2 regions of the Pseudomonas sp. ADAK2 TE3594 genome follow, and region 2 is predicted to be linked to the other one. Evidence: predicted binding sites of a transcription regulator. Region 2 holds the regulator's gene; the other holds the start of a gene.
What was found. The regulator FliA, encoded in region 2, starts transcription of late flagellar genes. The targets are predictions, from matches to a motif close to CTAAAGTTTNNNNNNNNNNNGCCGNTAA.
Positions count from the first base shown of each region.

Region 1: AB7M22_RS10655 (methyl-accepting chemotaxis protein) is a predicted target of FliA. The motif match lies at 2,745-2,772, and genes of this name have one in related genera.

Region 1 covers NZ_JBRJGV010000001.1:2,326,006-2,341,297, reverse strand. The annotation lists gene AB7M22_RS10675 (LysR substrate-binding domain-containing protein) at 76-984, shown strand; gene AB7M22_RS10670 (MmcQ/YjbR family DNA-binding protein) at 981-1,340, shown strand; gene AB7M22_RS10665 (DUF1294 domain-containing protein) at 1,347-1,778, opposite strand; gene AB7M22_RS10660 (undecaprenyl-diphosphate phosphatase) at 1,775-2,605, opposite strand; gene AB7M22_RS10655 (methyl-accepting chemotaxis protein) at 2,900-4,534, shown strand; gene pnuC (nicotinamide riboside transporter PnuC) at 4,766-5,329, shown strand; gene AB7M22_RS10645 (AAA family ATPase) at 5,326-5,850, shown strand; gene AB7M22_RS10640 (hypothetical protein) at 6,346-6,783, shown strand; gene AB7M22_RS10635 (adhesin) at 6,785-7,357, shown strand; gene AB7M22_RS10630 (heme utilization protein) at 7,409-8,698, shown strand; gene AB7M22_RS10625 (C39 family peptidase) at 8,761-9,441, shown strand; gene AB7M22_RS10620 (hypothetical protein) at 9,474-10,211, shown strand; gene AB7M22_RS10615 (hypothetical protein) at 10,258-11,538, shown strand; gene AB7M22_RS10610 (sigma 54-interacting transcriptional regulator) at 11,607-12,932, opposite strand; gene AB7M22_RS10605 (hypothetical protein) at 13,276-13,539, shown strand; gene AB7M22_RS10600 (hypothetical protein) at 13,824-15,113, shown strand; gene nhaB (sodium/proton antiporter NhaB) at 15,192-15,292, shown strand, end outside.
Region 2 covers NZ_JBRJGV010000001.1:994,699-1,009,990, reverse strand. The annotation lists gene AB7M22_RS04505 (CheW domain-containing protein) at 1-838, opposite strand, end outside; gene AB7M22_RS04500 (ParA family protein) at 954-1,742, opposite strand; gene motD (flagellar motor protein MotD) at 1,786-2,679, opposite strand; gene AB7M22_RS04490 (flagellar motor protein) at 2,692-3,432, opposite strand; gene AB7M22_RS04485 (protein-glutamate methylesterase/protein-glutamine glutaminase) at 3,432-4,562, opposite strand; gene AB7M22_RS04480 (chemotaxis protein CheA) at 4,612-6,852, opposite strand; gene AB7M22_RS04475 (protein phosphatase CheZ) at 6,906-7,694, opposite strand; gene AB7M22_RS04470 (chemotaxis response regulator CheY) at 7,717-8,088, opposite strand; gene fliA (RNA polymerase sigma factor FliA) at 8,256-8,996, opposite strand; gene fleN (flagellar synthesis regulator FleN) at 8,993-9,823, opposite strand; gene flhF (flagellar biosynthesis protein FlhF) at 9,942-11,267, opposite strand; gene flhA (flagellar biosynthesis protein FlhA) at 11,279-13,408, opposite strand; gene AB7M22_RS04445 (hypothetical protein) at 13,656-14,321, opposite strand; gene flhB (flagellar biosynthesis protein FlhB) at 14,576-15,292, opposite strand, start outside.

The DNA.
Region 1 (15,292 bases), 1.3 Mb from region 2:
CGACGAAACCAATAGCTGATTAGTCAGCAACAATGCGATAGTTCGTCTCACTGATAGAACAATCGGATTTGAATCATGCAAGACCTTAACGACCTCTATTACTTCGCCAAGGTGGTCGACGCCGGCGGTTTCGCAGCGGCCGGGCGTTTGCTGGGGATTCCCAAGTCCCGGTTGTCGCGACGCATTGCCGAGCTGGAAGAGCGCCTGGGCGCGCGCCTGCTGCAACGCACTACCCGCCAACTCAACCTGACCGCCGTAGGCGAGCGCTACCTGCGGCACTGTCAGGCGATGCTGCTGGAAGCCGAGATGGCCGACGAAGCGGTGGCCAGCATGTCCAGTGAACCCCGGGGACGACTGCGGGTGTCCTGCCCTGTCGGGTTGGCCCACGAAGTGCTGCCGGGAATAATCAGTAACTTTCTGGAGAAGTTTCCGCAGGTGCAACTGGAGGTGATGCTGCTCAACCGCCGGGTTGATCTGGTGACCGAAGGCGTCGATGTCGCCTTGAGAGTGCGGGATCTGGGTGATGAAGATCCATTGCTGGTCACCCGCCGCCTGCGTCAGGCACAGACCGTCATGGTCGCCAGCCCGGCGTTTCTTCGCGAGCGGCAGATCAAAACCCCGGACGACTTGAAAAACGTACCGATACTGGGCGCCCTGGAAGCCGATCGGCTGGTGCATCTGCGGATGCTCGACCAGCATGGCAAGGCCTGTGAAATGACATTCGAAGCCCGATTGGGAGTCGATGATTTTCTCGTGCGCAAGGCTTGTACCCTGTCCGGGCTGGGCTTTACCGTGCTGCCCATGATGTATTGCGAGCAGGAGCTGGAAAACGGCACGCTGGTGCAACTGTTGCCCGACTGGTCATTGCCAGGCGGCTGGCTGCAAGCCGTCTACCCTCATCGACGCGGGGTGATGCCAGCGGTGCGCGCCTGGATCGACCATTTGATCGAATCATTCAATGCTTGTGGGGACAGACTGTTATGAAAGCGCGATTAATGAGCGAAGAGGACGTCGCGCAATTTTGCCTGGCGCTGCCTGGTGCGCGGGAGGACTACAAGTGGGGTGGCGTGCGGGTGTTTTCGATTGCCGGGAACAAGATGTTCGCTTTGCAAAACCTGCGCGGACAGTCCCTGGCTTTCAAGGTCGACAAGGACCTGTTCCTGGGCCACTGCGACCGGCCGGGCATTCACCCGGCGCCGTATCTGGCCCGGGCCCAGTGGGTCATCATGGAAACGCCCTACCCGCTGGGCACCGAAGAACTGCAAGGCTTGCTGCAACGCTCCCACCAATTGGTGGTGAGCAAGTTGCCCAAGCGCACGCAGGTCGGCTTATTGCTTTGAAGCGCTTTAAAACAACGCAAACAGGTTAGCGCCCAGAAACAGCTGGTCGATCCAGAACACCTGATGCATCAGCACGATGAGCCAGAACACCAGTTGAAACGAGACTTTGCGGGTCTTGTGCCGAAACACTTGCTGGGCCAGCAAGGCGCCCGGCCAACCACCCGCCAGTTCCACCGCGTGCAAGACGTTCTCCGGCGTACGCCAGCTGTCGGCGCGGGCCTTGTGCTTGTCGCTCCAGTACAGGAAAAACGCCAGCACGCTGACGATGCCGTAGGCCGCCAGGGGAATCACCGACACCCCGTGCAGCCATAGCGACACCGAGCCAAACAACGGCACTGCGCACAGCACAACGAATACCAGCAGTTTCAGCCGCAGGTTCTGCATGGCGCCCCCGGGCTTGCGTCCGGGGTTATTGTTGCGCGCACCGGAATCGCTCATGGCTTGGCCGCTGTCCAGTCGACCCAGCCGAATTGCCAAGTGGCCAGGATCACCAGACCGAACGCGATGCGATACCAGGCGAACGCCGCGTAGCTGTGGCTGGCGATGAACTTGAGCAAGCCCCGCACGGCGATCATCGCAAAGATGAACGCCGTGACGAAGCCAATGGCGAACACCGGAAAATCAGCCGGCACGAACAGGTCGCGGTATTTGTAGCCCGAGTACACTGCCGCGCCGACCATGGTCGGCATGGCGAGGAAGAACGAGAACTCGGTGGCCGTCTTGCGCGACAGCCCGAACAGCAAACCGCCAATGATGGTCGAGCCGGAACGCGAGGTTCCGGGGATCATCGCCAGGCATTGGGCAAAGCCGACTTTCAAGGCATCTTTCCAGGTGATGTCGTCGACGCTTTCAGCATGCACTTCATGCTGACGGCGTTCAGCCCACAACATGATGATCCCGCCCACGACCAATGCGGTGGCCACGGTAATCGGGTTGAACAGGTACTTGTGAATCAAGTCGGCGAAAATCACCCCCAATACCACGGCCGGCAGGAAGGCGATCAACAGGTTCGCGGTAAAGCGTCGAGCGCTGGGCTGCGTCGGCAAACCGATGGCCACGTCGAAGATCTTGCGACGAAACTCCCAGACCACCGCCAGGATCGCCCCGAGCTGAATGATGATGTTGAAGGCCATGGCCCGCTCGCCCCCAAAGTTGAGCAAGTCCGCCACAATGATCTGGTGCCCGGTACTGGAAATGGGCAAGAACTCCGTCAGCCCTTCTACAACGCCTAAAATCAATGCCTGAAAGGCCGTCCAAAGATCCATCAATCCCCCAAGAAGCAATACCCCCAGGCATGCTCCGTTAATAATTTGTAAAGCGTTAAACGCAATCAGCCTTGGCTGAAGCCCCGCGCGCGCAATATCCACACAAAACCGTAAAAACTTCGTGAAAAATCAACCTGGACTCAGGTTTTTCCGTGCGGGGCCGAAATCCTATCAGACACGCCTCATTTACGCTGCCGCGTAATAGGACCTGAGTCGCATAGGCCCGATCGGCAAAGTGTGGTTGGATGCTGGCGATCGTTTATGACAAGAACAAGAAAACGGAGTAACAGCGTTATGAACAGCTTGCGCAGTGTGTCGATCAGCCGACGCTTGTGGCTCATCTTGATCGTGGCCGTGGTGATGCTGTTGACGTTGGGCGTGTTGATGCTCAAGCAGATTCACGACGATCTCTATCAGGCCAAGGCCCAAAAGACCCAGCACGTGGTGCAGACCGCCAGTGGCATCCTCACCTACTATCAAGGCCTGGAAACTGCCGGCACCCTCACCCGCGACGCCGCGCAAAAGCAGGCACTGACCGCCGTGCGCGGTTTGCGCTACGACCAGAATGACTATTTCTGGATCAATGATCTGACGCCCGTCATGGTCATGCACCCGACCAATCCGAAACTTGAAGGCCAGAACCTTTCAACGATTCGCGACCCCGACGGTTTCGCGCTGTTCAACGAGATGGTCGCCATCGCCAAGGCCAAGGGTGCCGGCATGGTCGATTACCGCTGGCCGAAACCGGGCGCCAGCGCGCCGGTGGAAAAAACCTCCTACGTGAAACTGTTCGAGCCTTGGGGTTGGGTGATCGGTTCGGGCGTGTACATCGATGACATGCAGGCCGAGTTTTATGTACAGGTCTGGAAGGCGTCTTTCGTGGGCCTGGTGATTGCCCTGATCATGGCGTTGCTGGTGATCATGATTGCCCGCAGCATCGTGCGCCCGCTCCAGGAAACCGTGAACGCCATGGCCAACATCGCCAGCGGTGAAAGCGACCTGACCCGCAGCCTCGATACCCACGGCCAGGACGAAGTCACGCAATTGGCCCGGCACTTCAACGCCTTCACCGCGAAACTGCGCCTGGTGATCAGTCAGTTGCAGGTATCCGCCGGCGCGCTGGGCCAGTCTTCCCGCGAACTGGGCAACGATGCCGAGCAAGCCCAGCAACGCAGCCAGCAGCAGTCGCAACAGATGGAACTGGTGGCGACCGCGATCAACGAAGTGACCTACGGCGTGCAGGACGTGGCCAAGAACGCCGAACACGCGGCCAGCGAAATGCGCAATGCCGAATCTGAGGCGCAGCAGGGACAGGTCAATATCGATGGCAGCTTGCAGCAGATCGACAAGCTGTCTGCGACCATCGATCAAGCTGTTGAAGTGATTCGTACGCTGGCCGCCGAAAGCACGCAAATCGGCAGCGTTCTGGAAGTGATCCGCTCCATCGCCGAGCAAACCAACCTGCTGGCTCTCAACGCCGCCATCGAAGCCGCTCGGGCCGGCGAGCAAGGTCGCGGGTTTGCGGTGGTTGCCGATGAAGTACGCCTGTTGGCCCAGCGCACTCAAAAGTCGACGGCGGAAATCCAGTCGATGATCGAACGCCTGCAAAGCCATTCCGAAGCAGCGGTCAAGGTGATTGGCGACAGCAGCCGTGCATCGCAACTGACCATCGAGCAGGCCGGTCTGGCCGGCGCCAGCCTGAATGCCATCGGCCAGGCCTTGCGCAACCTCAACGGGTTGAACGCCTCGATTGCCAGTGCGACGTTGCAGCAGGCCCACGTGGTGGAAGACATCAATCAGAACGTCACCCAGGCAGCCGGGTGGTCCCACAGCACGGCACTGGCGGCCGAACAGTCGAGCGTGGCCAGCGTTCACCTCAAGGAACTGAGCGAACAGTTGAACGGGTTGCTCAAGCAGTTTCGGGTGTAACTGCGCCCCGGCATTCCCGCTATCCCCTGTGGGAGCGGGCTTGCCCGCGATGGCGGCGGCACAGTCAATATCGATGCCACCTGACACACCGCTTTCGCGGGCAAGCCCGCTCCCACAGGAATTGCGTTTGATTGACTGGCATTGGCAAGCCCCCGTCCCCACAACAAGCCCCACTCCCCACAATCCGGGTACAATTCGCCCCCCTCATTTTTACGACACCAAGGAACCTCCATGTCCGGGCTTGAACTGTTTGCTGCCGCCCTCGGCGTGATTGCCGTCTGGTTGACGGTCAAACAGAACCCCTGGTGCTGGCCGATCGGCCTGGTCATGGTGTTGTTGTATAGCTGGATCTTTTTCGAGGTGAAGCTGTACTCGGACATGCTGCTGCAAGTGATCTACGCCGCGTTGCAGCTCTACGGCTGGTGGCAGTGGACTCGCTCGGGGGTGACTCATAGTGGGCGGCAGGTCAGCCTGCTCGATGGCAAATCCACCGCGCTCGGCTTGGCCGTCGGCACGCTCGGCAGTTTGCTGCTGGGGGCCGCAATGGCTAATTGGACCGATGCCGCCCAACCCTGGCTCGATGCGGCGTTGACCGGTTTCAGCCTGGTGGCGCAGTTATGGATGGCGCAAAAACGTTTGCAATGCTGGCCGCTGTGGATCGCGCTGGACATCATCTTTGTTGGCCTGTTCATCTATAAAGCGCTGTACCTGACCGCCGGCCTCTATGGGGTATTCGCACTGCTGGCGGTGCACGGCTGGCGGACATGGCGCGCCGACCCGGCGTTGCGCACATGAAAGTACTGGTACTCACGGGGCCTGAATCCAGCGGCAAGAGCTGGCTCGCCGCCGAACTGCAAGAGCAATTCGGCGGTGCTCTGGTGGGCGAATACGTGCGCTGGTTCATTGAGCAGAAGGCGCGCGACACGTGCCCGGCCGATATCCCCGAAATCGCTCGCGGCCAGCTGCAATGGGAGGATGACGCCCGCGCCCTCGGGCCGCAGCTGCTGATTCTCGACACTCACTTGCTGAGCAACATGCTCTGGAGCCAGACCCTGTTTGGCGATTGCCCTGCCTGGATCGAGCAGGCGCTGCGGGCTCGGCACTATGACTTGCACTTGCTGCTGTCTCCCGAGCAGGTCGACTGGACGGACGATGGCCAGCGTTGCCAGCCGGAACTGGATGAACGCCGGGCTTTTTTCGACGCGACCCTGGCATGGCTGGAACAGCATCGACAGCCTGTTCAAGTGCTTCAGGGCGATTGGGCCGAACGCCGGCTTCAGGCATTGCAAGCGGTCACGCAGCTGCTCGGGCACTGACCTTCCCTATTTGGGCCAACACCAAAATCCCTGTGGGAGCGGGCTTGCCCGCGATAGCGGTGTATCAGGCAAAATCAATGTTGACTGTGCCGCTGCCTTCGCGGGCAAGCCCGCTCCCACATTGGATTGCGCGGAACTGATGGGCACTGGTCAAATACTCCTGCATTTGTTGCAGTATTTTTGCAAAATACGTCCGCTTCTGAAACACCCCATCCCTCTCGAACAGCCTGTTTCAACACTGGTCATCGTCTTGTCATGCGATGTGTTAGAGCGCTGATACATCCCGCGCAAAGCTTGGATCCAGTGCTATTGCGATCTCTTATCAATATTGCCGGCCCGGCGGTTGTCTCAGACCTGAAACACCCTTTCATCGATCCACTAGCGTTGACCGATAACCCTCTGAATTAAAACAACAATCAAAAACCGGCACAGCTTTCGCTCACTCCTTCCACAACGCTGACCAGGACCAGCCACAACAAAGAAGGAATTGCCGCCGTGGGGAAATTTGATAGAAGCATCTACAGCCTCCTGCTGATCGGATGCGCACTGGGTTCAAGTGTCTGCCTGCCCGTACAGGCTGATAACGGCCTCATCATTATCAAACGAGATGTCCAGCCGCGCATGGCAACGCGTGCGCCGGTGATGCCCGACCCTGGCCCCACGACCGCCAATGCCAACCCGTCCAAACAAGTCCTCAGACAAACGGACGAGTTGAGCGACGGCGACTTTGCCAGCGTCGCCAGTGGTGCAGGCATCTCCCGCCTGGTCACTCAAAACACCAACAACCTGGGTGGCAATCTCACCAACCAGACCCAGCTTTCCAACCTCCCCGCTGGACGTTCGGGAAATTCGGGCAACGGTATTGCCAACATGGTCAATTCAAACATCCAGCAAGGCCTGGGTGCTCTGAGAGTCGTAACGGGAGACCGTTAAGATGAATCGTACGCTGCTGCTGATCGCCATGTTTTGCAGTGCATCGACCTTTGCCCAATCGCCCGTCATCAATAACGCCGACATCGACGGTTCGGGCATGCAGCACCAGGGCGTCCTCTCGGTCAACCAGGCGGCAGGCGATCAGCAGCAACAGGCCAACGCCCGCGCCATCGCCATTGGCAACAACGCCAGTGCTACCACACAGATTCGCCAACGGCTGCGTACGCAGGTCGACCCCAGGATCGATGCCCGATCCAGCATTCAAGGCGACTCCTTCAGCCACGGCAACGGCGTACTGGGCGTCAACCAGAGCGCGGGCGCGAGCAACCAGCAAGCCAACGCCCTGCGGATAAGCGTCAGTACACAGCCGCAAAGTATCGACGACAGCGTCCTCATGCAGCAGAACGTGACGCTGATCACCAACTCCGATCCAACTGACTCTGCACCAGGCTATCGCCAGGTCGCTACCAGCGATCAGGCCTTCACCGGTAGCCGTGGGGTGATCCAGTTGAATCAGAGCGCCGGGGTGGGAAACCGAACGGCCAACACCCTGAGCGTACGGGTCTCGGATTGACCCAAACAGGTAGAAACAACACTTAACCTAAAATAAGTACGGAGAATCACCATGAAACCTTCGATGGCACTAAAGCCTCTGGTTTTCGCAATTGCTGCGGTCATGGCTGTTGCTGTACAAGCGAACGATTGGCGTGACAATGACCACCACCATGGTCATAAACCCCCTCCTCCAACAAAGATCCCTGTCTATGCGACAGCCAATGCGTGGGATAACCAGAGCAGTACCGGCAACCGCATCCGTAACGAGGGGACGGTCAACGAAGCCGAGATGAGCAGCTCCGCCACAGGCGCCAGCGGCAACGTCGGTGTCAACGTGGCTGCCGGTAACGGCAACCAACAAGACAACGCGTCCGCCATCGCCAATGCTGCCTCAAACTCCAGCCAGGACAACAGCTTCGTGTTCGGCACTGCCGAAGCCACCGCCGACGTCACGCAATACAGCAACAACAACAGGGTCAACAACTTCGGCAGCACAGCCTCTGCCGTGATGGGCGGCTCGGGTAATGGTGGCAGCGGTAACATGGGTATCAACATTGCGGGTGGCGACCTTAACCAGCAGAAAAACACCATGGCCATTGCCAACACCAATGCTCCGCTCGGTAACGCAACAGCCACCGCCTCTGCCGATCAACAGGGTCCTGGCCTGGTCGTAAATAACAACGCCGATCGGACGTACCGCCAGGATACGTTCACATTTACCAGAACGGCCAGCGGTAGCTCCTCTCGCGACAAGTCATCCGATGTGAGCGTTGATAAAAGCGCTTCTTCGAGCTTTGACGTGAGCGGTTCCAGGAGCTCCGCGGCGAGTGGTTCCAGGAGCTCTGATTCGAGCGGCTCCAGGAGCTCGGATAGCAGCTCTACTCGCAGTGCGTCTTTGAACGTAGCCGTGGACGCTGCTGCGAATGCCACCAGGACCGTTACTCGGGATGATGGCCGTCGCGAACGCACCCGCACCGATACTTTCGATGGATCGCTTACCGCATCGATCGATGCATCCCTTGACGCATCGCGCGATAGATCGAGCAATTCCTCGTTCGAAAGATCGTACGATAAATCGTGGGACAGATCGTCCGACTCCTCGTTCGAAAAATCGGGCAGTAAAGAGTCCGAATCTTCGTACGACAAATCGAAAACTTTCAGTGAAAGCAGCTCTTTTGATTTGAGCAACACCTATTCCTATCAAGTGCTGACTCCAACTGGCTGGGCAAACCCTGTGACCAACACTGCAACCCTGAGCGGTTCGGTGAATGGTGGCAGTGGCAACCTCGGCGTCAACGTAGCTGCCGGTGTGGGTAACCAACAAAGCAACTCGCTGGCCATTTCCAACAACTCGTTCTAATTGCTGTCTCTGGAGGCCCCCTTACGGGGGCCTGTTTCAACACACCCAGAAGGCGTCCCACCATGCGCATTATCGCCTTGGCATTTTTGCTTTACGTGGCCAGTGTGAGCGAGGCTGCACAAATGCCGCTTTCCGTCCTGCCGGGCGGCGCGGTGGTGTATAAGCCGATCCAGAGCATGCGCGAGCGTAAATTTGCCGACCTGGTGCAACAGAAAACCGACTTCAGTTGCGGCGCAGCTGCGCTGGCAACCATATTGCGCCAGGCCTATTGGCTGGACGTGAATGAAGAACAGATCATCGAAGGCATGCTGGCCCACTCCGATCAAGATCTTGTCCGCGTCCAGGGCTTCTCCATGCTCGACATGAAGCGTTACGTGGAAAGTATCGGCATGCGGGCCCGTGGCTACCGGGTAGCGCCGCAAACGTTGAGCGAAATCAGAATTCCGGTTGTGGTACTCCTGGATATCCGTGGCTACAAACATTTTGTGGTCATGCAAAAAGTCCATGAGGGCTGGGTCTATATCGGAGATCCGGTACTCGGTCATAAACGCTACAAAGTCGACGACTTTGTAAAAGGCTGGAACGGCATCATCTTTGCCGTGATCGGTCAGGGCTACGACAAAACCAATGCGTTGCTCGACCCGCCCTTGCCACTGACCGCCAAGAACCGCATCAACGCCTTCACCCCGGTGCGAGACGCAGAGTTAATGGATTTCGGATTCATCCAAAGCGACTTCTTCTAATGACAAGGAGCACGACGCTCCGGGAGCATCCAATGAAGACTCCACTCTGGCTAGCCATGGTTTGCCTGGCCGCCAGCCTGCCGACCCAGGCACAGACGTTCAAACCCATTGAACTGAAGGATCAGGAATTGGCGACCCTGCGAGGCCGCTATGTCATGCCGGGACGGATCATCAGTTTCGGCATCGTCATGACCAGCACTTGGCAAAATGCCAACGGTGAAGTGATCGGGGCAACTTCCTCGATGCAGATTCAACAATCGACCATCAAGCCACAGTTCTATGTGTCGATTATCAACGAAAAAGGTAATGGCTCAGCGCATTCGCAAGGCACCGGTACCGTCACTGGCGGTAGCGGCCTCAACAGCACCGAAGGCGTCACTCAAGTCGTGCGTGCTGCCGGCGACCATAACACTGCCTACAACAACGTTGATATCAACGTCACAAAGGCTAGCCAAGCGCCAGCAACGCAACAGCAGGGCCAAGCATTGGCCGCAGGCTCGACGTTGGTCGGCGCCAATGGCGCGGGCTCGCTGAGTGTTTCCTCGACCGGTACGGGTGTGCAACTCAACATTGTCGCCAACAACAACCAGGGCAGTACCGTACAACGCCTGGCCCAGGGTGGGCTGATGCAGAATACGACGTTGCTCGGCGGTGGCAACCAGGTCAGCAACCTCACATCCTTCAATGTCGTGCTGCGTGACAACGCGACAGCCGGGTCGCTGAATGGCAACCTGGACCAACTCAAAGGTCTTCGCGCTCAAGGATTCTGATCTACGCTCAGTGTCACCCGATGTAGTCAGAAGGGACGGCTAACCCATGCACCGATCGTTGACGTTTAGAGCAATCGTTTGTTTGAGTAGCCTGGCCCCGGCCACACTGCTGTACGCAGCACCGGACCCCCAGGTCGAAGCACTAAAACAAGAACTCATGGAGTTGAAACAGCGTTACGAAGCACAACAGAACGCGCTGATGGTACTCGAGCAACGCGTTCGCCAAGTCGAAGAAGCACCTGCGACACCCGCTCCCAAACGCCTGACCAAATCCCCTGCGGAAACGCCCAGGAGTGGCCAGACGGTGGCTGCCGGTGCGCCGGGAACCACAGGCAGTTCATACGGCCAATCGCTCAAGGATGATTCGGCGCCTGCGCAAAGCGTTTCCAACCTGTATGACGAAGCCAGCGGCTTCTTCGGTGGCGGCAAGTTCAGCGTCGAAACCGGCCTGACCTACACGCACTACGATACCCGTGCATTGGTACTCAACGGCTTCCTGGCACTGGACGCGATTTTCCTCGGCAATATCAACCTCGACCGTATCAAGGCGGATAACTGGACCCTGGACCTGACCGCCCGCTACAACGTGGCCCAACGTTGGCAGTTCGACATCAACGTCCCCGTGGTGTATCGCGAATCAACGTATTCCTCCGGTGGCGCCGGAGGTGCAGGCCCGGTGACGTCGGACGCAACCGTGACCCGCGACCCGACCATCGGCGATGTGAACTTTGGCGTTGCCTACAAGTTTCTGGATGAGTCGGCCAATCTGCCCGACGCGGTCGTTACACTGCGCGTCAAGGCGCCGACCGGTAAGGACCCTTACGGCATCAAGCTGGTCAATGACCCGAACAACGACAACCTCTCGGTACCCGAGGACTTGCCGACCGGCAATGGTGTCTGGTCGATCACCCCGGGTATCTCACTGGTCAAGAGCTTCGACCCGGCCGTGCTGTTCGGCAGCCTGGCCTACACCTACAACATGGAAGACTCTTTCAGCGACATCAGCCCTCAGGTCAACTCCAAGGTGCCCGGCGATGTGAAACTGGGCGATTCCTGGCAGGTCGGCGCCGGCATTGCATTCGCCTTGAACGAGAAGATGAGTATGTCGTTTTCGTTCACCGATCAGTTCGCCCGCAAGAGCAAGATCAAGCCGGATGGTGGCGATTGGCAATCGATTTCCAACAGCGATTACAACTCGGCCAACTTCAACATCGGTATGACCCTGGCAGCAACCGATAACCTGACGATCGTTCCCAACCTGTCCATCGGACTGACCGACGACTCGCCAGACTTTTCCTTCAGCCTGAAATTCCCGTACTACTTCTAACCGTTTCACCCCCATGGAAAAGGCCCGCTGCGATGGAAGTCGCAGCGGGCCTTTTCGTTTCACCCGCCCTAGCGGATTTGGTGCTTATGCAGCAATCGGTAAAAAGTCGGCCGCGACACCCCCAGAACTCTGGCGGCGACACTCAGGTTATCGCTGTGCCGGTTCAACACATCGCACAACGCCTGACGCTCGGCGCGGGTCTTGTAGTCTTCAAGGGTGCCCATCGGCGAAGCGGTGGCGTGTTGACTGATCAACCCCAGGTCTCGCGCCTCGATCTGCCGTCCTTCGGCCAGAACCAGCCCGCGCCGTACCCGGTTGGCTAACTCGCGGACATTGCCCGGCCAATCGTGCTTGCCCATGGCGATCAGCGCGTCCTCGCTGAAGCTGCGAGGGCGACGGCCGGTTTCCTGGCTGTAGAAATGGGAAAAGTGGTTGGCCAGCATCGAGAGATCGCCATGGCGTTCACGCAGCGGCACGGTAATGACTTGCAAGACATTCAAACGGTAATACAGATCTTCGCGAAAGAGTTTCTTCTCAATGGCCGCTTCAAGGTCGACGTGCGTCGCCGCCAATACCCGCACATCCACCGGAATAGGCTGGTGCCCCCCTACACGTTCAATGTGTTTTTCCTGCAGGAAACGCAGCAGATTGGCTTGCAGTTCCAGGGGGAGATCACCGATTTCATCGAGAAACAACGTTCCGCCGTTGGCCGCCTCGATCCGCCCGACCTTGCGCTGATGAGCGCCGGTAAAGGCACCCTTCTCATGGCCAAACAGTTCGGACTGGATCAAGTGTTCGGGAATCGCGCCGCAGTTGATCGCCACGAACGGTTTGCTGCGACGCTGGGATTCTCGATGCAGGGTGCGGGCGACCAATTCCTTGCCGGTGCCGCTTTCGCCGCGAATCAGCACCGGAGATTCGGTGGGTGCCAGTTTGCTCAGCAGTTTGCGCAGTTCGCGAATCGGTTTGCTGTCGCCAAGCAGTTCATGTTCAGGCTGATCGATATGAACCGTGCCCTGGCCGCGCAGGCGCGCCATGCCGAACGCGCGACCCAGGGTGACTTGAACCCGTGAGACATCGAACGGCAGGGTATGGAAGTCAAAAAACCATTCGCAGACGAAGTCCCCGACATTTTGCAATCGCAGGACTTCTTGATTAAGCACCGCAATCCACTCGGTACCGCTACGGGTGATCAATTCCTTGACGGCTTCCGGGCGCTCCAGATGAAAGGGCTGCAAACGCAACAAGCCGACATCGCAGGTTCGTTCGTTGGCGTTTTCCAGGGTACAGCTGTCAACATCCCAACCCACGGCGCGTAAACCCGGCAACAAACGGTGACAGTCGTCGCAAGGATCCACTACTAAAAGACGTCGTAAGGCAGGCGCTTCGATCATGACTGTTCCTTGACGCCAAATTTTAGGAAATATTATTAAAAACAGTCATTTGGCGGGCTTCGTTGTAACACTAGCAAGATTTTGACGCAGGCTTGTATCGATTGCTTATAGGGCAGTTTGCTTATTAGTTATAAGAAGTCACTTGATTAGTTGCCTAACGAGTTGAACCTTTCATTCAGCTTTCAGAAACGGCCTGAATACCGAATCCAATAAAGAAAGTTGAAAATTCTTTTGATTCTGTGTGACCCAACCCCCGGTTGCGGACATCAGTACAAGTAACCAGCCGAACGGTAAGCCCAACCGACGGCACATCACTTGATTGGGCATACAGCGAGAAGATCCCATGAACGCCCCGCTCCGTATCAACGAAGCACTTTTGATTGCCGACCGCGCCTTCCAGCCCTTTCAATGCGTGGCCTGGGCTCTACAAGACGGTAGCGAACTAAGCCTGGCCATCATTGATCGCACCAACACGCGCATCAGCCGCAAACAGATTCCAAGCAGCGCCTACTCCGATCCCGCGCAACTTGAACATGTGCTGGAAGAAGCCCGTGCCGAGTTGAGCCAGGAAGGTTACAAGCTGCAATCGTGGTCCATGCCGCACTAATTGTTTTCGCGGATTACCGCTCGGTAATCCGCACCCCCACTTCCTCTTAGTTGACGATTTTTTTCGGTCAGCCGCGTGACACCACTCCCCTGTTTCAACTTCTAACCTGCCCGATTACTTGGCAGGCTTGGCAATGGTTCGAAAAGACATTGTTCTGGCACAAAACGCCCCTCCACCGGCTCATGAAGACAGTTGTGCGCCGAGTCATTCAGGGATTGAATGATTTGCTCATGCAGTCACCGTCCGGGCACCCGGATAAGGACGACTGGCAAGGAGATGCATGCATGTCACCCCAGCCTGCTTTTGCCTTACCTGCAACCGTGAATGGCGCCGAACGGCTCGATACGAGTTTCGCTGGCACCGGCAAGACTCAAGTGTATTTCGCCAGCAGTCTCTCCAGCATGGCCAATGACGTTGCGATTGATCACGTCGGCCGGTTGTTGGTGGCGGCAAAGGTCGGTACGCCGGGCGGCCAGCGCTTTGGCCTGGCCCGCCTGCTTGCAGAGGGTTCGGCGGATCTGGCATTCGGCAAACAAGGCAGCATCAGCGGGCAGTTCGCACACGGCTTCGAGGCCATGGCTGGCAAGGTGCGGGTATTGGCCGACGGGCACATTCTGGTGGCCGGCCTGCACTACGAAAATGCACACCGCACGCTGCCCGCCCTGGCGATGTTTGATCAGCAGGGCTGCCCGGCTCAGGGTTTCGGCGACAATGGACGTTGCGTGGTGCGCCTGCCGGGAGATCTTTCCCGGGGCGCTCGCGACGCCTGGTTACCGCCCGGCGTGCCGAGCGCCGAAGCCTGTGATGTCTGTGTGCAGGACGACGGTCGAATCCTGCTGCTGGCCAATCATTACTTCGAACCGACCGATCACGTCGGCATGCTGATACGGCTCAATACCGACGGTTCTCTGGACAGCAGCTTCAACGGCCGCGGCTTCGTCATGGTTCGGCACTTGTTGATGAACACCCGGCTCAGCAGCCTGATGGTGCAGCGCGATGGCCGGATCCTGGTGAGCGGATCAATCAATTTTCCCGAGGAAGGCCTGCTGGCGCGTTATCACCCGGATGGCCGACTGGACGACAGCTTCGCCGTGGATGGTTTCATGACCTTCAAGGCACGGGAGAACAGCGCTCAGGTCTGCCAGATCGTCCAGCATGAAAGTGGTGACTTGCATTGTTTTGGCAGCAGTCGCGACCCGATGCTCTGCCTGTCTCTGAAAATCCACAGTAATGGCCGACCCGATATTCATTGCAACGGTGGCCAGCCAAAGCTATTGGGCGTCGACCGCAGCGGCTGCCACTGGACCGCCGCCGGGGTTCAGTCGGACGGATCTGTGCTGACAGTCGGAGCGACGGTCGGCGGGGTCGAAGCCGATTTCATTTTTGCCCGATATTTACCCAGTGGGCAGCTGGATCGCAGTTTTGCCAAGGGCATCGGCTGGTGTCGCACCCACCTGAGTCGCGGCTCGCATACCGCTACTTCATTGGCCATTCAGGCCGACGGATGCATGGTCATAGGCGGCTATTCACTGGACGGAAACCGCCGCGCGGTCGTCGCGCGTTTTCGGTGTTAGGCCAACGTCATTTTCCTGCACTTGATCTTCCCTTCCTCTTACGGCAAGTTGCGCGCTTCTTAATACAAGGAGTAGCCGATGTCCGGCTCAATGGCCCAGGCCTTCGCGCACAATTTTCTCGGGCACTCACCCCGCTGGTACAAGGCAAGCATTGTCGGCTTCCTGATTCTCAACGCCCT
Region 2 (15,292 bases):
TCATGTGCTTTGCCCCGCCGCTGGCGATCAACTCGGCCAGGGCGGAAACGTCGAGCAAGGCACACATGTGTTCAATCACCGTGCCCGCCAGCCATGGGCGTTGGCCCCGGTGGGTGCGCCATTTGATTTCGTTCGGGTCCAGACGCAACGAGCGGCTGACCTGATGCACCGCCAGCCCCCACTCGTAGCCCTGAACCGAAATAACGTATTGCAGGCCTTGGCGGAAATCATCGCGGTAGCGGTCCGGCATGACCCAGCGCGCGGTATCCAAAACTTTCAGGTTGCCGGCCTGGCTTGGCAGGATTCCGAGGAACCATTCCGGCTGGCCGAACAACGGTGTCAGTTCATGACCGGCCAGGGAATAAATAGAGCCCAGGCACACCAGCGGCACCGCCAGGGTCAACCCGGCGACGTCGAACAACAGGCATTCGAACGGCTCGGCAGCCCATGCCGGACGACCGTCGGTTTCCACCGGTGGCGGCGTGTTGCTTGGCGGCAGATGAACTTCAACCACCGGCGGCACCAACGCTTGCAGCAGCGGGGCAATCGTCGACACGGGCGCCAGAATCGGTGCCGGTGCTTCGATCACGGCCACCGGTGCTTTCATCACCATTGGCGCAACGATGGGTGCAGCGGCCACTGCCGGTTCCTGCGCATCACGGGCCTGTTCTTCAAGCACGGCAGCCTGGAACTCATCCAGCGCGGCTTCAACCTCGACAACCTCGGGCAGCGCCTCGACTTCTGGCGGCAAGTCTTCGGTCGCGTCTTGCAGCAAGGCGTCCAGATAAGACTGAAGGGCCAGTTGCGGACGCGAGGTGATCTTCACCGGCCGATTCATGCGCACGCCCTTGTAGGAGCGAGGCTTGCCCGCGAAGGCAGCACCACGGTATCTACAGTTAAATCGCGTAATCGTTCTTCGCGGGCAAGCCTCGCTCCTACAGGAACTGTGTTCATCAGGCCACCGCCGGAACGAGTTGCTGCGCCAGCAGGTGCTTGAGCAGTGCGCGGTAAGCGAGAACGCCACGGCTCTTGCCGTCGAATTGCGAAGGCGTCAGCCCTGCCCGGCTCGCGTCACGCAAGCGAGTGTCGATCGGAATGTAGCCTTGCCAGATTTCTTCCGGGTACTTGTCGCGCAGCACGCGAAGGGTGCCGAGGGAAGCCTGGGTGCGGCGGTCGAACAAGGTCGGCACGATGCTGAACGGCAGCGCCTGTTTGCGCGAACGGTTGATCATCGCCAGGGTGTTGACCATGCGTTCCAGGCCTTTGACCGCCAAGTGTTCGGTCTGCACCGGGATCACCAACTGCTGGCTGGCCGCCAAGGCATTGACCATCAGCACGCCGAGCAACGGCGGGCTGTCGATCACCGCGTAATCGAAATCCTGCCACAACTGCGCCAGGCTCTTGGCGATCACCAGGCCCAAACCACTCTGGCCAGGCGACTGGCGCTCAAGGGTTGCCAGCGCGGTGCTCGATGGCAACAGCGAAATGCGTTCGTCACTGGTGGGCATCAGCAATTGACCGGGCAAGCCTTGCGGCACGCTGCCCTTGTGCAGAAACAGGTCGTAGCTGCTGTGTTCCAGGCTGTCGGGGTCGTAACCGAAGTAGCTGGTCATGGAGCCATGGGGGTCGAGATCGACCACAACCACGCGCTTGCCCGCCTCAGCCAGCAAACCGGCTAAAGCGATGGAGGAAGTGGTTTTACCGACACCACCCTTTTGATTGGCGACTGCCCAGACTCTCATTCGGATTGTTCCTCCCGGTCGAAAAGGTCGACCGAGAATTAGCTCAACGTGTTAATGCGGGTGACGGAGAATTGACGGCACTCTCTCGTCCCGGCGACTTGACCGGGGTAGGTGCAGTTTGTGTGCCAGCCCGCTTCAACGCGGCATCCGGTTGTGCATGAGCCGTTCCGGTACCGGTGAGGCTGCGCCGTACATCGAGATTTCGTGACACCACCAGCACCACCCGACGGTTACGCGCCCGGCCTTCGGCGGTGGCGTTGTTGGCCACCGGCTGGAACTCACCGTAACCCACCGACGCCAGGCGCCCCGGGTTCACGCCCTGCATCGCCAGCATGCGCACGATGCTTGCCGAACGGGCCGAGGAGAGTTCCCAGTTGGTCGGGTATTGCGCGGTGCGAATCGGTTGATCGTCGGTAAAGCCTTCGACGTGGATCGGGTTGTCGAACGGCCTGAGGATCGCGGCGACCTTGTCGATGATGTTGAAGGCGATGTCGCTGGGCATGGCGTCACCACTGCCGAACAACAGGCTGGAATTGAGTTCGATCTCAACCCATAACTCATTGCCGCGCACGGTCATCTGGTTGGAGCTGATCAAGTCGCCGAACGCCGCGCTGATGTCATCGGCAATGCTTTTGAGCGGATCGTTGGCAGCCTGGGCGATGCCGGCGTCAATCTGTTCGCTGTCCTTGACCAGCGGCTTGGCCGGGGTCACGGTCTTCGGTCGCTCTTCGCCAATAGGAATCGGCTTGAGGGCGCGATCGGAGTCGGTAAACACCCCGATCAACGCCTCGGAAATGATCTTGTACTTGCCTTCGTTGATCGAAGAGATCGAGTACATCACCACGAAGAAAGCGAACAGCAAGGTAATGAAGTCGGCGTAGGAAACGAGCCAGCGTTCATGGTTTACGTGTTCTTCAGGTTGCCGACGACGAGCCATGAGGTTATTCCCTTAATCCATGAAGCCCTGAAGCTTCAACTCAATAGAGCGAGGGTTTTCACCTTCGGCGATCGACAGGATCCCTTCCAGCAACATCTCGCGATAACGCGACTGTCGCAACGCGATGGATTTGAGCTTGGCGGCAATCGGCAGCAAGATCAGGTTGGCACTGGCCACGCCATAGATGGTGGCGACAAAGGCGACGGCAATGCCGCTGCCCAGTTGCGACGGATCGGCCAGGTTGCCCATGACATGGATCAGGCCCATCACCGCACCGATGATGCCGATGGTCGGCGCGTAGCCACCCATGCTTTCAAAGACTTTGGCGGCTTCGATGTCGCGGCTTTCCTGGGTGTAGAAATCCACTTCCAGAATGCTGCGAATCGCTTCCGGTTCGGCGCCGTCCACCAGCAGTTGCAGACCTTTGCGTGAGTAGCTGTCGGGTTCGGCGTCGGCCACCCCTTCCAGACCGAGCAAACCTTCCTTGCGGGCGGTCAGGCTCCAATTCACTACGCGATCGATGCCGCCGGCCAGGTCCACCCTGGGAGGAAACAGGATCCAGGTAAGAATCTGCATGGCGCGCTTGAAGGCGCTTATCGGCGATTGCAGCAGCGAAGCACCGATGGTCCCACCGAGTACGATCAACGCCGCCGGGCCGTTGGCCAGCGCGCCGAGGTGACCGCCCTCAAGGTAGTTACCGCCAATAATGGCGACGAACGCCATGATGATCCCGATCAGGCTTAAAACATCCATCAGATACACGCCTCGACCAGGTGTTTGCCAATATCTTCCAGACCGTAGATCGCATCTGCCAGGTCGGCTTTGACGATGGCCATCGGCATGCCGTAGATCACGCAGCTGGCTTCATCCTGGGCCCAGATCGCACTGCCGCCCTGCTTGAGCAGACGCGCGCCTTCGCGACCGTCGGCGCCCATGCCGGTCAATACCACCGCCAGAACTTTGTCGCCGTAGGATTTGGCCGCGGAGCCGAAGGTGATGTCCACACACGGTTTGTAGTTCAGACGCTCGTCGCCCGGCAGGATTTTCACCGCGCCACGGCCGTCGATCATCATTTGCTTGCCACCCGGAGCCAGCAGCGCCAGGCCCGGACGCAGGATGTCGCCATCCTCGGCTTCCTTGACACTGATGCGGCACAGTTTGTCCAGACGCTCGGCGAAAGCCTTGGTGAAGGCTGCTGGCATGTGCTGGATCAACACGATCGGTGCCGGGAAGCTGGCCGGCAACTGCGTCAGCACCCGTTGCAGGGCAACCGGGCCACCGGTGGAGGTACCGATGGCGACCAGTTTGTAGGCTTTGCGTTTCGGCGCAGGCGACGATGGAGTCGCTGCATGGGTGCGAGCCGGAATCGGTGCAGGTGCCGGACGCGCAGGCGCGCTGCTGCCGTAGTTGCTGACGCTCGAAGGCGCAGGCGTCGGGGCTGGCGCAGCCACTGGGGCCGGGGCGCTGTAAGTGCTGGCGCGACGGTTACTGCGCGAGATGCTGAGAATCTTCTCGCACAGCAGTTGCTTGACCTTCTCCGGGTTACGGGAGATGTCTTCGAAATTCTTCGGCAGGAAATCCACCGCGCCGGCGTCCAGCGCATCGAGGGTGACCCGCGCGCCTTCGTGAGTCAGCGAGGAGAACATCAACACCGGGGTTGGGCAGCGCTGCATGATGTGCCGCACTGCGGTGATGCCATCCATCATCGGCATCTCGTAGTCCATGGTGATCACGTCTGGCTTGAGAGCCAGTGCCTGATCGATCGCCTCTTTGCCGTTGGTCGCCGTACCGACGACCTGGATATTCGAATCCGCTGAAAGAATTTCCGAGACGCGGCGGCGGAAAAACCCCGAATCGTCCACCACCAGGACTTTGACTGCCATAAACACTCCGTTAGACGGGGCGAGGCTCAGTCGCCCCGCTCCCCCAGAATCAAATACGCCGTGCGGCGTAACGCTTGAGCATGCTCGGAACATCGAGAATCAGCGCAATGCGGCCGTCACCGGTGATGGTGGCGCCGGACATGCCCGGGGTTCCCTGGAGCATTTTGCCCAATGGCTTGATGACCACTTCTTCCTGGCCCACCAGTTGATCGACGACGAAGCCGATCCGCTGAGTGCCCACCGAAAGAATCACCACATGGCCTTCGCGCTGCTCTTCGTGAGCAGCGGAGCTGACCAGCCAGCGCTTGAGGTAGAACAGAGGCAGCGCCTTGTCCCGCACGATCACCACTTCCTGGCCGTCCACCACGTTGGTCCGCGACAGGTCGAGGTGGAAGATCTCGTTGACGTTCACCAGCGGGAACGCGAACGCCTGGTTGCCGAGCATGACCATCAGCGTCGGCATGATCGCCAGGGTCAACGGGACCTTGATGACGATCTTCGAGCCCTTGCCCTTGGTCGAGTAGATATTGATGGTGCCGTTGAGCTGGGCAATCTTGGTTTTCACCACGTCCATGCCCACGCCGCGCCCGGAGACGTCGGAAATCTCGGTCTTGGTCGAGAAGCCCGGAGCGAAGATCAGGTTGAAGCAATCCGACTCGCTGAGACGGTCCGCCGCATCCTTGTCCATCAGGCCTTTCTTCACGGCAATACCGCGCAGAACATCGGCGTCCATACCTTTGCCATCATCGGAGATGGACAGCAGGATGTGATCACCTTCCTGTTCCGCGGACAGGATCACCTTGCCGCTGCGAGGCTTGCCCATCGCTTCGCGCTCAGCCGGTTCTTCAATCCCGTGGTCGACCGAGTTGCGCACCAAGTGGACCAGCGGGTCGGCCAGGGCCTCGACAAGGTTCTTGTCGAGGTCGGTTTCTTCGCCGACCAGCTCCAGGTTGATCTCTTTCTTGAGCTGGCGAGCCAGGTCGCGAACCAGACGCGGGAAGCGCCCGAAGACTTTCTTGATCGGCTGCATACGGGTCTTCATGACCGCGGTCTGCAGGTCGGCCGTGACCACGTCGAGGTTCGACACGGCCTTGGACATCGCTTCGTCGCCGCTGTTGAGGCCCAGACGGACCAGGCGGTTACGCACCAGTACCAACTCGCCGACCATGTTCATGATTTCGTCGAGACGCGCGGTATCGACCCGCACGGTGGTCTCGGCTTCGCTGGCCGGTTTTTCTGGTGGTGGCGCAGACGGGGCACGGGCCGGGGCCGGTGCAGCAGCGGCGGCCGGTTTCGGCGCTTCGGCTTTTGGCTCGGGGGCTTTGGCCACAGGTTTCGCAGCTGGTGCTGGCGCCTTGGCGACAGGAGCAGAAACCACTGCGCCGGTGCCGACCTCGGTGAACTTGCCTTTGCCATGCAATTCGTCGAGCAGCGATTCGAACTCATGATCCGAGATCAGATCGCCGCCGGCCGCTTTAGCGGTTGGCGCAGCCGGAGCTGGTACGGCGGCAATCGCCGACTCCAATGCATCGACGGCAAAGTTGCCTTTACCGTGCAACTGGTCGAGCAGTGCTTCGAACTCGTCGTCGGTAATATCGGAGCTGTCGCCTGCCGCTTTCGGGGCAGCCGGTGCGGCGGGCGCCGCGACTACTGCATCGACGGCGAACTGGCCTTTGCCGTGCAGTTGATCGAGCAACGACTCGAACTCGGCATCGGTGATTTCATCGCTGGCCGAGGCATCGCTGGTCGGCACTGGCGCAGCCGCTGGAGCCTCGGCTTGAGCCTTGACGGCGTTCAGCGAGTCCAGCAGTTGTTCAAATTCGTTATCCGTGATGTCGCCCGATTCTTCAGCGGCAGGTTCTTCCACCACCTCGGCGACCGGTGCCGACTCATCGGCGGTTTGCGGCTCGGCCAGACGGGCCAACGCTGCAAGCAATTCTGGAGTGGCAGCCGTGATCGGGCTGCGTTCGCGGACTTCGCTGAACATGCTGTTCACCGCGTCCAGTGCTTCGAGAACCACGTCCATCAGCTCCGAGTCGACGCGTCGTTCACCCTTGCGCAGGATGTCGAACACGTTCTCGGCGATGTGACAGCACTCCACCAGTTCGTTGAGCTGGAGGAAGCCGGCGCCCCCTTTTACAGTGTGAAAACCGCGAAAAATTGCATTGAGCAAATCCGCATCATCCGGTCGGCTTTCAAGCTCGACCAGCTGTTCGGACAGTTGCTCTAGAATCTCGCCGGCCTCAACCAGGAAATCCTGAAGGATCTCTTCATCGGCGCCGAAGCTCATTAAGGGGGTGCTCCTGAGGTCTAAAAACCTAAAAAACCTAAAATGCTAAAACTCTAAAATCCTAGGCTGGATAACAAATCGTCCACATCGTCCTGACCGGACACAACGTCTTCTCTTTTATCGGCATGAATCTGCGGACCTTCACCCTGAGAGAGATGTTTTTGCGGATCTTTTTCAGCCAGCATCGCATCACGGTCATGTTCGATACCCGCAAAGCGGTCGACCTGACTGGCCATGAGCACGAGCTTGAGCAGATTGCTTTCAACTTCGGTGACCAACTGGGTCACGCGCTTGATCACCTGACCGGTGAGGTCCTGGTAATCCTGGGCCAGGAGAATGTCGTTGAGGTTGCTCGACACGACGCGGTTATCTTCGCTGCTGCGTGTCAGGAAACCGTCGACGCGCCGGGCCAGTTCGCGGAACTCTTCAGCCCCGACTTCGCGACGCATGAACCGTCCCCAATCCGTGCTCAGCGCCTGAGCTTCGTCGCTCAGGCTGTTGATCAGCGGCGTGGCGTTTTCCACCAGGTCCATGGTGCGGTTCGCCGCGGCCTCGGTCAGCTTGACCACATACCCCAAGCGCTCGGTGGCATCCGTGATCTGAGACACTTCCTCGGCTTGCGGCATGTGCGGGTCAATCTGGAAATTGACGATCGCGCTATGCAGCTCGCGGGTGAGCTTGCCTACCTCCTGATACAGGCCGCGGTCACGGGTCTGATTGAGCTCATGGATCAATTGCACCGCATCGCCAAACCTGCCTTTTTCAAGGCTCTCGACCAGTTCGACCGCGTGTTTTTTCAGGGTCGATTCAAAATCGCCCATTGAAGATTCTTTATGCTCCATAGCTCCCCCGTGGCGCAGTCCATCAACCGATGCGTTCGAAAATCTTCTCGATTTTTTCTTTCAACGCCTGGGCCGTGAAGGGTTTGACCACATAGCCATTTACACCGGCCTGGGCCGCTTCGATGATTTGCTCGCGCTTGGCTTCAGCGGTCACCATCAGCACCGGCAGGTGCTTGAGCTTTTCATCGGCGCGCACGTGACGCAGCAGATCGATACCGGTCATGCCAGGCATGTTCCAGTCCGTTACCAGAAAGTCGATGCTCCCACTGTTGAGAACCGGAATGGCAGTGGTGCCATCGTCAGCCTCGACCGTGTTGGTGAACCCAAGGTCACGCAACAGGTTTTTTATGATCCGCCGCATCGTTGAGAAGTCATCAACGATGAGGATTTTCATGTTCTTGTCCAATTCGACCTCCAAGCAGTCTTAAACGCGCCCAGCACCTGGACGCGCCATTTCAATCAATCCGGCAAAGCACTCAATGACTGTCTGGAGCACAACAGATCGAGACCGGCGCAGTTCAACACCACACCAGCTCCATTCGCAGTGTCCCCACACTGCCTTCAGCGCGCTCGCCACTCCCCCAAACGCCCCCGCAAACGGGCCGCGCACTGGCTGTGTAACTGGCTGACCCGCGATTCGCTGACCCCCAGGACCTCACCGATTTCCTTGAGATTCAACTCTTCGTCGTAGTACAGCGCCAACACCAGTCGCTCACGCTCCGGCAAATTGGCAATCGCGTCCGCCAGCGCCGCCTGGAAGCGTTCATCTTCCAGATCGCGTGACGGCTCGAGATGAGCACTGGCGCCATCCTCATGCAGCCCTTCGTGTTCGCCGTCCTGTAACAGATCGTCGAAACTGAATAACCGGCTGCCGAGGGTGTCGTTCAAAATCCCGTAATAATCGTCGAGACTCAATTGGAGTTCGGCCGCAACCTCATGATCTTTAGCGTCACGGCCGGTTTTAGCTTCAATCGAGCGAATCGCGTCGCTGACCATGCGGGTATTGCGGTGAACCGAACGTGGTGCCCAGTCCCCCTTGCGCACTTCATCGAGCATCGCGCCGCGGATTCGTATGCCCGCGTACGTCTCGAAACTCGCGCCTTTGCTGGCGTCATATTTGGTTGATACTTCAAGCAGGCCGATCATCCCGGCCTGGATCAGGTCTTCGACCTGGACACTGGCCGGCAAACGCGCCAGCAAGTGGTAGGCAATGCGTTTGACCAGTGGCGCGTAACGCTCGATCAGCTCGTACTGCGCGTCACGTGCCGACTTCTTGTAGAGGTTGTAGCCACTGGCTGTCATAGGACGGGTCCTGCCGCTTGTTGCACGAGGCGCTCGACGAAAAACTCCAGGTGCCCGCGTGGGTTGGCCGGCAGTGGCCAGGTATCGACCTTCTGCGCAATGGCCTTGAACGCCAGGGCGCACTTGGAACGCGGAAAGGCTTCGTAGACGGCACGCTGCTTCTGCACGGCCTTGCGCACGCTTTCGTCGTAAGGCACCGCACCGACATATTGCAAGGCGACGTCGAGGAAACGATCCGTGACCTTGGTCAACTTGGCGAACAGGTTGCGGCCTTCCTGCGGGCTCTGCGCCATGTTGGCCAAGACACGGAAACGGTTCATGCCGTAGTCGCGGTTCAGCAGTTTGATCAGCGCGTAGGCGTCGGTGATCGAGGTCGGCTCGTCGCACACCACCAGCAAGACTTCTTGCGCTGCGCGGACGAAACTGACCACCGAGTCACCAATGCCCGCAGCGGTGTCGATCACCAATACGTCGAGGTTGTCGCCGATATCGCTGAAGGCCTGGATCAGGCCGGCATGCTGGGCCGGGCTCAGATGAACCATGCTCTGGGTGCCGGATGCGGCCGGGACGATGCGAATACCGCCGGGCCCTTGCAACAGCACATCGCGCAGCTCACAGCGGCCTTCGATCACGTCGGCCAGGGTACGTTTGGGTGTCAGCCCCAGCAGGACGTCAACGTTCGCCAGCCCCAGATCGGCATCCAGCAGCATGACGCGCCGGCCGAGCTCAGCTAGAGCCAGGGACAAGTTCACTGACACGTTAGTCTTCCCGACGCCACCTTTGCCGCCGGTCACCGCGATCACCTGTACGGGATGCATGCTGCCCATGTTATTTTCTTTACCTTGTCTTACTTAGACGGAGGCCACATTACTGGCTGCGCGTTCACCAACTGAACAATGCATGGCAGACCATCGATGTAGGTACAAAAACCGTTCATTAAATACCTCAGCCAACCCGCTTGGTCGGACTGTGGTAAAGGTCAGCGAACATATCAGCCATGGCTTCTTCGCTGGGTTCTTCCTGCATTTGCACGCTAACGGCACGGCTGACCAACTGATGACGACGCGGCAGATGCAAATCATCCGGAATCCGCGGGCCATCGGTCAGGTAAGCCACCGGCAATTCATGACTAATGGCCAGGCTCAACACCTCGCCCAAGCTTGCCGTTTCATCCAGTTTAGTCAGGATGCAGCCGGCAAGGCCGCAACGTTTGTAACTGTGATAAGCGGCAGTTAGAACCTGTTTCTGGCTGGTGGTTGCCAAGACCAGATAATTTTTTGATTTGATGCCGCGTCCGGCCAGGCTTTCGAGCTGCATACGCAGTGCCGGATCGCTGGCCTGCAAGCCGGCGGTATCGATCAGCACCACGCGTTTGCGCAGCAAAGGCTCCAGTGCCTGCACCAAGGATTGGCCCGGATCGACGTGGGTGACCGACACGTTGAGGATCCGGCCGAGGGTCTTGAGCTGCTCCTGAGCGCCGATGCGATAGCTGTCCATGCTCACCAGCGCGATGTTCTGCGCGCCGTACTTGAGCACGTAACGAGCCGCCAGCTTGGCCAGCGTGGTGGTCTTGCCCATGCCAGCCGGGCCGACCATGGCAATCACGCCGCCCTCTTCCAGTGGCTCGACTTCCGGGGTGGTGATCATCCGCGCCAGATGCGCGAGCAACATGCGCCAGGCCTGACGGGGTTCTTCGATGTCGGTAATCAGCGCCAGCAGATCGCGCGACAACGGGCCGGACAGGCCGATGCGTTGCAAGCGACGCCAGAGGTTGGCCTGGGCCGGACGACTGCCTTGCAGCTGATTCCAGGCCAGCGAGCCAAGTTGCACTTCCATCAGTTCACGCAGGCTGTTGAGCTCGAAACGCATCGAGTCGAACGCACGCGGGTCGACGCCGGTCGCCGCGGCAGGCGCAGGTGCCGGGCGCCGAGGCTCGGCCAGCGTCGGCTCGATCAGCGGCTCGGCGGCGGTCAACGGCAGGCCGGCGAACAACTGACGATTGGTGCTCTTATCGCTCTCGCCATCGCCACGCAGGCTCAGTTCGGCCTGGGCGGTGACGATCCGCGACTGGGTCTTGCGCAGCTCGTCCTCGAGTTCCATGTTCGGAACACGCGGGGCCAGCGCCGACAATTTGTAATCCAGGGCAGCCGTCAGCTCGACACCACCGGCGATCCGGCGATTGCCAATGATGGCGGCATCAGCGCCCAGCTCATCACGAACCAGTTTCATGGCCTGACGCATATCGGCGGCGAAAAAACGCTTAACTTGCATAAACCACTACCTCAGCCGTTGGGCCCTACTGTCGCAACAATGGTCACTTGCTTGTTGTCAGGGATTTCCTGATAAGCCAACACATGCAAACCCGGGACTGCCAGTCGGCCGAATCGCGAGAGCATCGCGCGAACCGGACCGGCCACCAGCAGAATCACCGGTTGACCTTGCATTTCCTGACGCTGCGCCGCTTCGATCAACGAGCGTTGCAGCTTCTCTGCCATGCTTGGCTCCAGCAGAACGCCCTCTTCCGAGCCTTGTCCTGCCTTCTGAAGACTATTGAGCAATATTTGTTCCAACCTTGGCTCCAAGGTGATCACAGGCAGCTCCGACTCAGTGCCTACAATGCTTTGCACGATTGCGCGGGATACGCCGACGCGCACCGCAGCCACCAAAGCGGCAGTATCTTGACTCTTGGCGGCGTTGTTCGCGATGGCTTCGGCGATGCTGCGAATGTCCCGTACCGGCACCTGTTCGGCCAGCAATGCCTGCAAGACTTTGAGCAGCTGCGACAGCGAAACCACTCCCGGCACCAGCTCTTCAGCCAGTTTGGGTGAGCTTTTGGCCAGCAATTGCATGAGTTGCTGGACTTCTTCGTGGCCAATCAGCTCGCTGGAGTGCTTGTACAAAATCTGGTTCAAATGCGTTGCCACTACGGTACTGGCGTCGACCACGGTGTAGCCGAGGGATTGCGCCTGGGCACGCTGGCTGATTTCGATCCAGACCGCCTCCAGACCAAAAGCCGGATCTTTGGCGGTAATGCCGTTGAGCGTGCCGTAGACCTGCCCCGGGTTGATGGCCAGTTCGCGGTCCGGGTAAATCTCGGCCTCCGCCAGGATCACGCCCATCAGGGTCAGGCGGTAGGCGCTTGGCGCCAGGTCGAGGTTGTCACGGATATGCACAGTCGGCATCAAGAAGCCCAGGTCCTGGGAGAGCTTTTTACGCACACCCTTGATCCGTGCCAGCAACTGACCACCCTGGTTACGGTCCACCAGCGGAATCAGGCGATAGCCGACTTCCAGGCCGATCATGTCGATCGGCGTCACGTCATCCCAGCCAAGCTCCTTGGTTTCCTGGGCGCGGGCCGGCGATGGCAGCAGTTCCTGCTGACGCTTGACCTCTTGCAGGGCCTGAACCTTGACCGTGTTCTGCTTCTTCCAGAACAGGTAAGCGCCGCCGGCCGCCAGGGCTGCCATGCTCAAAAAGGAAAAATGCGGCATGCCCGGCACCAGGCCCATCACCGCCATCAAGCCAGCGGCCACGGCCAGGGCTTTCGGCGAGGCGAACATCTGACGATTGATCTGCTTGCCCATGTCTTCCGAGCCGGAAGCTCGGGTCACCATGATCGCAGCAGCGGTCGACAACAGCAGTGATGGCAATTGCGCCACCAAACCGTCACCGATGGTCAACAAGGCGTACACCCGACCAGCATCGCCAAAGGTCATGCCGTGCTGGAAGATACCGACTGCCATGCCGCCGATCAGGTTGATGAACAGAATCAGCAGGCCGGCGATGGCGTCACCGCGCACGAACTTGCTGGCACCGTCCATGGAACCGTAGAACTCGGCCTCCTGGGCCACTTCCATCCGGCGCAGTTTCGCCTGGTTCTGATCGATCAGGCCGGCGTTCAAGTCGGCATCGATGGCCATCTGTTTGCCGGGCATCGCATCAAGGGTAAAACGCGCGCTGACCTCGGAAATCCGCCCGGCACCCTTGGTCACTACGACGAAGTTGATGATCATCAAAATCGCGAAGACCACGATACCAACCACGTAGTTACCGCCGATCACCACTTCACCGAAGGCCTGGATCACCTTACCGGCGGCGGCATGGCCATCCTGACCGTGGAGCATCACCACCCGCGTCGAGGCCACGTTCAGCGCCAATCGCAACAACGTCGCCACCAGCAGAATGGTCGGGAACACCGCAAAATCCAGCGGCCGCAAGGCGTACACGCAGACCAGCAACACGACAATGGACAAGGCAATGTTGAACGTGAAGAACACGTCCAGCAGGAACGGCGGTACCGGCAGCATCATCATGGCCAGCATGACCAGCAGCAACAGCGGCACACCCAGATTGCCCCGACTGAGGTCGGCAACGTTTGTGCGTGCAGTGTTGATTAACTGAGAGCGATCCACCGGTTTTCCCCGTTCCTTTAAAGCAAACTTTTGACGCCTGAAGCAGGCGCAGGGCGGCTATTGCAAGAAGCCTTCCAACTTTTGCCAAGGAGGGGAATAGAGAGATTTGTTGAGCCCGGTAGCAGCTGCCGAGCCCGCGAGGCTGCGTTCGAGGACGCAGTCCTCGCAAAGGTTTACGACTGCTGCGCAGTCGAACGCAGCCTCGCCGGCTCGGCAGCTGCTTCACACGCAATGGGACTGAGGAAAATCAACCTGCGATCAGAATTTGCTCTTTGCGAATTTCGCCAAACTCAAGTTTTTTGCCGACCAGATAAAGCGTTCCTCGCAACATCTGAAGGCCTTCCACCTCAACAAAATCCTCTTGTGCATACCCGAATACTACCTTTGTAGAAGGCGCCGCTACTTCTGGGGAAATCAAATGCCATTCAAGAAGATTGAGCGCCCACTGAAAGCGGATGATCGGCAGATCACCGATAACGATCTGACGGTTATCGCCTTCCCAGCGAAAATCCATCCGAGCGGTAATCTGCAAATGCCCGTCGATAATGTTGAATTCGGGCTTGCCATAGCGCCGCTCCAACCCACCGCTTGACCACTGATCCATGTAGTAATCGGGGGAGCTGAAGACTTTGACCAATGCTGCATTATTGTCAATTTTGCCCGCCGCATCGAAAAAGTAGTTGTAAATATAATGGTAGGCAAAGCCATCCAACTCAGGCCGAATAGCATTGATCGGGCTATCCAGATAACCCGTGATGTATGAATTCGCCATATGTTTAAAGTCCAGAAAATCCAGGGATGCCTTAAACGTGACCGAGTAACCGATCGCCCGTTCACGCAGATTTTCCTGAACGATGCCCGAGACAAACTCCAACTCCATACCGTGGAGCTTTTTATATTCACGCTCTTCCATAACGATTCCCTCTGAGCCTTGCATGAACGCCCGTGCTGCTCGCACCTCTCACTGAGAGCGGCTATAACACGGACATTGAGCGGGAGAATTCCCGGACTCATGACATCGCTTGAGAGGGAGACTGTCTACTGTCAGAACTAACAGGTAGAGGTTTTTTCGGATAGGCGGAAGGTTGCCAGCAGATCAAAAGATCGCAGCCTTCGGCAGCTCCTACGCGCCTGTGGGCGCCGCCGAAGGCTGCGATCCTTGATCCATCAAGAATCGCGGCGCAAGTCCGGTGGAATCGGCAGATCGTCCTGGAGCGGATCCGGGCGCTTGCCCTTGCCGGCGCGGTACTGGCGGATCTGGTAGACGTAGGCCAGTACCTGGGCAACCGCCAGATAGAGCCCGCCGGGAATTTCCTGCTCCAGCTCCGTGGAGTAATAGATCGAACGCGCCAGCGCCGGCGATTCGAGCAGCAGCACATTGTTGGCCACGGCGATTTCGCGGATCTTCAGGGCGAGGAAGTCGCTACCCTTGGCCAATAGCACCGGTGCATTGCCTTTGTCTGGATCGTACTTGAGGGCCACGGCGTAGTGAGTCGGGTTGGTGATGACCACGTCAGCCTCGGGGATCGCGGCCATCATCCGCCGCTGCGACATCTCGCGTTGCAACTGGCGAATACGCTGCTTGACCTCCGGCCGCCCTTCCTGATCCTTGTGCTCATCGCGCACTTCCTGCTTGGTCATCTGCAGCTTCTTGTGGCTTTCCCAGAGCTGCACCGGCACGTCGACCACGGCGATGATGATCAGCCCGCAAGCCATCCACAAGGTACTCCAACCAACCACTTGCAAGCTGTGAATGATCGCCATGTCCAACGGTTCGTGAGCGATGCGCATCAGGTCATCGATGTCCGACGACAGGACCGCCAACGCCACGAACAAGACAATGAAAAACTTCGCCAGGGCCTTGAGCAGCTCAACCAAAGCCTT